One region of the Streptomyces sp. SudanB5_2050 genome, then DNA from elsewhere that is predicted to be linked to it. Evidence: riboswitches for the same ligand, from Rfam matches in the RefSeq annotation. Region 1 holds a riboswitch; the other holds the start of a gene.
What was found. Region 1 has a riboswitch for thiamine pyrophosphate ahead of ACFZP7_RS25080 (thiamine ABC transporter substrate binding subunit). Riboswitches for the same ligand answer to the same signal wherever they lie in the genome.

Region 2: linked by a shared signal. The riboswitch ahead of thiC (phosphomethylpyrimidine synthase ThiC) and the one ahead of ACFZP7_RS25080 (thiamine ABC transporter substrate binding subunit) in region 1 are both predicted to bind thiamine pyrophosphate.

Annotation. Positions count from the first base shown of each region.
Region 1 is NZ_OZ186760.1:5,593,745-5,597,956, forward strand. Features, by position in the region: gene ACFZP7_RS25070 (phosphatidate cytidylyltransferase) at 1-177, shown strand, start outside; gene rlmN (23S rRNA (adenine(2503)-C(2))-methyltransferase RlmN) at 275-1,381, shown strand; TPP riboswitch at 1,423-1,528, shown strand; gene ACFZP7_RS25080 (thiamine ABC transporter substrate binding subunit) at 1,607-2,692, shown strand; gene ACFZP7_RS25085 (ABC transporter permease) at 2,668-4,212, shown strand, end outside.
Region 2 is NZ_OZ186760.1:3,900,001-3,904,212, reverse strand. Features, by position in the region: gene ACFZP7_RS17390 (SsgA family sporulation/cell division regulator) at 1-173, shown strand, start outside; gene ACFZP7_RS17385 (YibE/F family protein) at 235-1,662, opposite strand; TPP riboswitch at 1,734-1,923, shown strand; gene thiC (phosphomethylpyrimidine synthase ThiC) at 1,916-3,727, shown strand; gene ACFZP7_RS17375 (hypothetical protein) at 3,864-4,212, opposite strand, start outside.

The DNA.
Region 1 (4,212 bases):
GCCGTCAGCGCGACCCTGGGCGACCTCGGCGAGTCCATGATCAAGCGCGACCTCGGCATCAAGGACATGGGCACCCTCCTGCCGGGTCACGGCGGCATCATGGACCGCCTGGACTCCCTGCTGCCGACGGCACCGGTGGTGTGGCTGCTGCTGGTGATCTTCGTAGGGTCCGGCTGACCGCCGCGCTCGGCTGACCTGCTGTTTCTTCGGAGAGGGACCCGTTGTCCACAGGGCGGCGGGTCCCTCTCCGTATGTCTGCGACACTGGTAGGGCCATGCCTAAGCCCGGAGAACTCACATTCGTCGCCCCGCGCGGAGCCAAGAAGCCGCCGCGGCATCTCGCCGATCTCACGCCTGCGGAGCGCAAGGAGGCCGTCGCCGCCATCGGCGAGAAGCCGTTCCGCGCCAAGCAGCTCTCGCAGCACTACTTCGCGCGGTACGCGCACGACCCCGAGCAGTGGACCGACATCCCGGCCGGTTCCCGTGAGGGGCTCCGGGAGGCTCTGCTGCCCGAGCTGATGTCCGTCGTCCGGCATCTGTCGACCGACCAGGGCACCACCCGCAAGACGCTGTGGAAGCTGTTCGACGGGACCCTCGTCGAGTCCGTCCTCATGCGCTACCCGGACCGGGTGACCATGTGCATCAGCTCCCAGGCGGGCTGCGGCATGAACTGCCCGTTCTGCGCCACCGGCCAGGCCGGCCTGGACCGGAACCTGTCGACCGCCGAGATCGTGCACCAGATCGTGGACGGGATGCGGGCGCTCAGGGACGGCGAGGTCCCCGGTGGGCCGGCGCGGCTCAGCAACATCGTCTTCATGGGCATGGGCGAGCCCCTCGCCAACTACAACCGCGTCGTGGGGGCCATCCGCCGGCTCACCGACCCCGAGCCCGACGGGCTGGGGCTGTCGCAGCGCGGCATCACCGTCTCCACGGTCGGTCTGGTCCCGGCGATCCACCGCTTCTCCGACGAGGGCTTCAAGTGCCGTCTCGCCATCTCGCTGCACGCGCCCGACGACGAGCTGCGTGACACCCTCGTCCCCGTGAACACGCGGTGGAAGGTGCGCGAGGTGCTGGACGCGGGCTTCGAGTACGCCGCGAAGTCGGGGCGCCGGCTGTCCATCGAGTACGCCCTGATCCGTGACATCAACGACCAGGCCTGGCGCGGTGACCGGCTGGGGCGGCTGCTCAAGGGCAGGCCGGTGCACGTCAACCTGATCCCGCTCAACCCGACGCCCGGCTCCAAGTGGACCGCCTCGCGGCCCGAGGACGAGAAGGCCTTCGTGGAGGCGATCGCGGCGCACGGTGTGCCGGTGACCATCCGGGACACCCGTGGCCAGGAGATCGACGGGGCGTGCGGTCAGCTCGCCGCGAGCGAGCGGTAACCTGACCGGCGGAAGTACGACCTGACAGAAATCACATCTTCATATTCCGACAGGGGAGCGCCACAGCGCTGAGAGTGCGGCACCGGCCGCAGACCCTCCGAACCTGGCCCAGGTCATTCTGGGTAGGGAGATCGGTCACCACTCGAGCTGTTGCGCCCTGCCCGAGACCTCGCCAGGGGTTCCGGGCGGGGCCGCGTCTTCTCCTGGTCACCCAGGAGGAATCCAGTGAGCATCACCAAGAAGGTCACCGCCCTCGCCGTCGGGCTGGGCATGGCCGGCGGCCTCGCCGCGTGCGGATCGTCGTCCGACGGGGACGGCGGGGGGTCCGGCGGTTCCAAGAGCGTGACCCTCGTCAGCCACAACTCGTGGGCCGTCTCGAAGGACGTCATCGCCGCCTTCGAGAAGAGCTCCGGCTACAAGGTCCGGGTCCTGGAGGACGGCGACGCCGGGCAGGCCGTGAACAAGGCCGTCCTCACCAAGGACAACCCGCAGGGCGACGTCTTCTTCGGCGTCGACAACACGCTGCTGTCGCGGGCCCTGGACAACGGGCTGTTCCAGCCGTACGAGGCGAAGGGGCTCGACCGGGTCGACGCCGCGTACCGGACCGACACCGACCACCGGGTCACGCCCGTCGACACCGGCGACATCTGCGTCAACTACGACAAGGCGTACTTCAGCGAGCACAAGCTGACCCCGCCGGACTCCTTCGACGACCTGATCGAGCCCGAGTACAAGGACCTGCTCGTCACGGAGAACGCCGCCGGTTCCTCGCCCGGCCTCGGCTTCCTGCTCGGCACCGCGGCCGAGTACGGGGACGACGGCTGGCAGGACTACTGGAAGAAGCTGAAGGCCAACGGCGTCAAGGTCGTCGACAGCTGGGAGCAGGCGTACAACGAGGAGTTCTCCGGCTCGTCCGGTGGCAAGAAGGCCAAGGGCGACCGTCCGCTCGTCGTCTCCTACGCCTCCTCCCCGCCCGCCGAGGTGATCTACGCCGACCCGCAGCCGGTCACCGCGCCGACCGGTGTCGCCCAGGGCACCTGCTTCCGCCAGGTCGAGTACGCCGGTCTGCTGAGCAACGCCCGGAACCCCGAGGGAGGCAAGGCGCTCCTCGACTTCATGCTGAGCAAGCAGTTCCAGGAGGACCTGCCGCTCAACATGTTCGTGTATCCGGTGCGCGAGGACGCCGCGATCCCCGAGGCGTTCCGGAAGTTCGGGCCGCCGGCCGAGAAGCCGCGGACCATGGACCCGGCCGAGATCGCAGACAACCGCGACCAGTGGGTCAAGTCGTGGACCTCGCTCGTCGTGAGGTGAAGCGGGTGGAACGGGTGAGGAACGTGCGCGGGAGCGCGGCGCGGCTCGGGCTGATGGCCGTGCCCGTCGCGTTCTTCGCGGCGTTCTTCGCCTACCCCGTCGCCGCGATCGTCGCGCGTGGACTGAAGGTCGACGGGGCCTGGCGGCTCGGGCGGATCGGGGAGGTGCTGGGGCAGTCCGACGTCCGGCAGGTGCTGTGGTTCACCACCTGGCAGGCGCTGGCCTCCACCGCGCTCACCCTGCTGATCGCCCTGCCCGGCGCCTATGCCTTCGCCCGCCTCGACTTCCCCGGCAAACAGGTGCTGCGGGCCGTGGTGACCGTGCCGTTCGTGCTGCCGACGGTCGTCGTCGGTACGGCGTTCCTGGCCCTGGTCGGGCGCGGTGGGCTGCTGGACGAGCTGTGGGGTGTGCGCCTGGACACCACGGTGTGGGCGATCCTGCTCGCGCACGTCTTCTTCAACTACGCCGTCGTCGTCCGCACCGTGGGCGGCCTGTGGTCGCAGCTCGACCCGCGGCAGGAGGAGGCCGCGCGGATGCTCGGCGCCTCACGGCCGAAGGCGTGGCGGCAGGTGACGCTGCCCGCGCTCGCACCCGCCGTGGCCGCCGCCGCGCTGATGGTGTTCCTGTTCACCTTCACCTCCTTCGGCGTCGTCCAGATCCTCGGCGGCCCCGCCTTCTCCACCCTGGAGGTGGAGATCTACCGGCAGACCTCCCAGGTCTTCGACCTGTCCACGGCCGCCGTGCTCACGCTGGTCCAGTTCGTGGCGGTCGCCGCCGTCCTCGCCGTGCATGCCTGGACGGTGCGGCGGCGGGAGACCGGCCTGCGGCTGGTGGACGCGGCCACGACCGCGCGCCGCCCGCGCGGTGCCGGGCAGTGGGCGCTGCTGGCGGGGGTCCTGGTCACCGTCGCCGGGCTGATCCTGCTGCCGCTGGCCGTCCTGGTCGAGCGGTCGCTCGGCGCGTCCGGTCTCGGCTACTACCGGGCGCTGACCCGTGCGGACGGCGGTACCTTCCTGGTTCCGCCGATCGAGGCGATCGGCAACTCCCTCCAGTACGCCGTCGCCGCCACCGCCATCGCGGTGGTGATCGGCGGGCTGGCCGCGGCCGCGCTCACCCGGCGTGACGCGGGCCGCTTCGTGCGGGGCTTCGACGCCCTGCTGATGCTGCCGCTCGGGGTGTCCGCCGTGACGGTCGGCTTCGGGTTCCTGATCGCGCTGGACGAGCCTCCGCTGGACCTCCGCTCCTCCTGGATCCTGGTGCCGCTCGCGCAGGCGCTGGTCGGCGTCCCCTTCGTCGTACGGACCATGCTGCCGGTCCTGCGGGCGGTGGACGTACGGCTGCGGGAGGCGGCGTCCGTGCTCGGGGCGTCGCCGTGGCGGGTGTGGCGCGAGGTGGACCTGCCGATGGTGCGGCGGGCGCTGCTGGTCGCTGCCGGGTTCGCGTTCGCGGTGTCGCTCGGGGAGTTCGGGGCGACGGTCTTCATCGCGAGGCCCGACAGTCCGACGCTGCCGGTGGCCGTG
Region 2 (4,212 bases), 1.7 Mb from region 1:
AGGTCGGCCACGACCAGGCGCTGTTCCGCTCCTCGGCGGCTCCCCTGGTGGCGTTCCTCGACCGCACCGACAAGCTGGTGCCACTGGGGCAGGAGGGGGCACTCGCCGACTTCGACACCCACCTCGACGAGGCTCTGGACCGCATCCTGGCGGAAGAGCAGAGCGCGGGCTGAACCGTTACGGCAGCAGCTCCTGTGCGTGCCGTAACGCTTCACCGCTGCGGGCGCCGCTGGTTCAGCGCTTGCGGCGCCGGCCCCGCCCGCCGCGTGCGGGCGCCACGCCCGTCGGCTGTGCTGCCGGGCGGTCCGCGGGCCGGTCGGCCGACACGACCAGCGCCGCGAGCGCGGTGGTGACCGGGACGGAGGCCACCAGGCCGATCGACCCCACCAGAGTGCGGACGATCTCCTCCGCGACCAGCTCGCTGTTGGCCACCGTCCCGACGCCGCTCTGCGCGATGGAGAACAGGAGCAGCAGCGGCAGGGCGGCGCCCGCGTAGGCGAGCACCAGGGTGTTGACGACCGAGGCGATGTGGTCGCGGCCGATACGGATGCCGGCGCGGTACAGCCCCCGTCGGCCCAGCGTGGGGTTGGCCTCGTGCAGTTCCCAGACCGCCGACGTCTGGGTGACGGTCACGTCGTCGAGCACGCCGAGCGAACCGATGATGACTCCGGCCAGCAGCAGACCGCTCATGTCGATCGTCGGATACAGACCGTGGATGAGGCCGGTGTTGTCGTCCGTGTTGCCGGTCAGCGCGGCCCAGCCGATGAACAGCGACCCGAGCACGCCGATCAGCACCAGGGAGATGAGCGTGCCCAGTACGGCCACCGATGTGCGGGCCGACAGACCATGGCACAGATACAGCGCGATCAGCATGATGGCGCTGGACCCGATCACCGCCACCAGCAGCGGGTTGGAGCCCTGCAGGATGGCGGGCAGGATGAAGAAGTTCAGCAGCAGGAAGCTGACGGCCAGCGAGATCAGGGCCATGAGACCCCGCAGCCGCCCGACGACCACGACCGCGAGGGCGAAGATGCCGGCGAGCAGCGCCATGGGGACCCGGCGGTTGATGTCGGTCACCGAGTACTGCAGGTCCTCGGGTGCGGAGGGCTCGTAGGCGACGACGACCTTCTGCCCCTCGCTCAGTTGCCGTGACTGGTCCGGCTGCACGATCTCGTCGAACGTGCGGCCCTTGTCCTTGCCGCTGTCGACCCGGATCGTCGCCCGCTTGCACTCGCCGTTCGCCTGCTGCACCGCGGAGGAGCCCTCGGCGGTGGACGTGTCGCCGGTCGGCGGTACGCCGGAGGCGTTGACGGACTGGCAGCTCAGCTCGACCACCTTGGTGACCGTGCCCTGTTGGGTCTGCCGGTCGAAACCGACCCCCGTGCGTTCGTGCGGCGGGGCTCCGCCCGGCCACAACACCGCGAGCCCGACCAGCACGGCCGCCGCGAACGGGATGAGGACCGCGGCGATGACCTTCCGCAGATGGCGGGAGACGGGTGCCGCCGGGCCGTGGCTGTGCGCGTGCGCGTGTCCGTGACCGCCGGCGCCCGTGCCGTGAGCACCGGGTGAGGCCGGGCCGGATTCACGGCCGTCGCCGTGCCCGGTGCCCGCTCCTCGGCGGGGATCGTGCGGGGGGAAGGGGGGCTGCTGCGGTGTGGTCACCGGCCGATCATCGCAAGAACCAGGGGGGCCCTCTGTTCACCGCGCCCGAATTGACGCTAGCGTGGAGGCACCTTTGTACACGCGGGAGCTCGGAGCACCGGGCTGAGAGGGCGCTGACCTCCGTCCCAGCAATGTTTCACGGGAAACATCACCGAAGCCGAGTGATGTTCCCCACGAAGCGTTCGCAGACGGAAGCCGCTGCGTCGACCGCCGAACCTGTTACCGGGTAATGCCGGCGTAGGGAGTAGGTCTCATGACCATCAAGGACACACGCACGCCTGCCTCCACGCAGAACTCCGCCCAGGAGGAGACCGCTGAGGTCGGGAAGTCCATCGGCTGGCACAAGGCGTACGTCGAGGGCTCACGCCCCGACCTGCGCGTGCCGGTCCGTCAGGTGCACCTCACCAACGGGCGGTCGGTCACGCTGTACGACACCTCGGGCCCGTACACCGACCCGCACGTCGACACCGACGTCCGCCGGGGACTGCCGCCGCTGCGGGAGAACTGGATCATCGCCCGCGGCGACACCGAGGAGTACGCGGGCCGTCCCGTCCGCCCCGAGGACGACGGGATCAAGCACACCTCGCCGCGTGGCGGCCTGCGCAATCTCGACGCGGTCTTCCCCGGCCGCCCCCGCCAGCCGCGCCGCGGGCGCGGCGGCACCGCGGTCACGCAGCTCGCGTACGCGCGCCGCGGAGAGATCACGCCGGAGATGGAGTACGTCGCCCTCCGGGAGAACGTGGCGCCGGAGGTGGTCCGCGAGGAGATCGCGGCGGGCCGTGCCGTGCTGCCGGCCAACGTCAACCACCCGGAGATCGAGCCGATGATCATCGGCAAGCGGTTCCTGGTGAAGGTCAACGCCAACATCGGCAACTCGGCGGTGACCTCCTCCATCGAGGAGGAGGTCGAGAAGATGACCTGGGCGACCCGCTGGGGCGCCGACACGGTGATGGATCTGTCCACCGGCCGCAACATCCACACCACGCGCGAGTGGGTGCTGCGCAACTCCCCCGTCCCCATCGGCACGGTGCCGCTCTACCAGGCACTGGAAAAAGTCGACGGCCGGGCCGAGGAGCTGACCTGGGAGATCTACAAGGACACGGTCATCGAGCAGGCCGAGCAGGGTGTGGACTACATGACGGTCCACGCCGGGGTGCGTCTGGCGTACGTACCGCTGACCGCGAACCGCAAGACGGGCATCGTCTCGCGCGGTGGTTCGATCATGGCGGCGTGGTGCCTGGCGCACCACAAGGAGTCCTTCCTGTACGAGAACTTCGAGGAACTCTGCGAGATCCTCGCCTCCTACGACGTCACCTACTCGCTCGGTGACGGACTGCGGCCGGGCTCCATCGCGGACGCCAACGACCAGGCGCAGTTCGCGGAGTTGCGCACGCTCGGGGAACTCAACACGATCGCCAAGCGCCACAACGTGCAGACCATGATCGAGGGCCCGGGCCACGTCCCGATGCACAAGATCAAGGAGAACATCGACCTCCAGCAGGAGATCTGCGAGGAGGCTCCGTTCTACACGCTCGGTCCGTTGACGACCGACATCGCGCCCGCCTACGACCACATCACCTCCGGCATCGGCGCCGCGATGATCGCCTGGTGGGGCACGGCCATGCTCTGCTACGTCACGCCCAAGGAGCACCTGGGCCTGCCCAACCGCGACGACGTCAAGACCGGCGTCATCACCTACAAGATCGCCGCCCATGCCGCCGACCTCGCCAAGGGGCATCCGGGTGCCCAGGAGTGGGATGACGCGCTGTCGGACGCCCGGTTCGAGTTCCGGTGGGAGGACCAGTTCAACCTGGCCCTCGACCCGGACACGGCAAGGGAGTTCCACGACGAGACGCTGCCGGCCGAGCCTGCCAAGACGGCCCACTTCTGCTCCATGTGCGGGCCGAAGTTCTGCTCGATGAAGATCAGCCAGAGCATCACGGAGCGGTTCGGCGGCGCGGCCGCCGAAGGAGCCTCGCCCGAGGAGGTCGCCGAGGGGATGCTCCAGAAGTCGCGGGAGTTCGCGGCGAGCGGCAACCGGGTGTACCTGCCGATCGCCGACTGACCTCGACCGGCGCGATCCCCGTGCCCACGGCACGGGACATCGCGCCCGGCAGGCGTCCGCGCCGCCGCGCAGCCGTGGCGCGGACCACTGCCGCCGCGCGGGCGGGCGCCCGTTGCCGTCGCCCGCCCGGAGGCGGCTACTCGGGCCGGTGCTCCGGGCCGCCGAAGTCCGGGCTGCTGTAGTCCGGACTCGAGTAGCTCGGCCGCGGTCCCGTCGCGGGGCCTTCGCCGGGACTCGTGAACCCCGGACGGCCGTAGCCGAGGTGCGGCATCCGGCTCGTCGGTGCCGACGGTCCCGTCGGATGCAGCGCCGTGGCGCCCGGATCGGCCAGTGCCTCCCGCAGGAACGGCAGGATGCCGCGCTCCAGCAGGGCGTTGTGCCAGGCGTCCCGCGCCCGGGCCACCTCCTCGTCGAGTTCGCCGTAGAAGGCGGATTCGGCGAAGGGGCGGTTGCGCAGTGCGGTGAGCAGCAGGCCGACGGCGGCG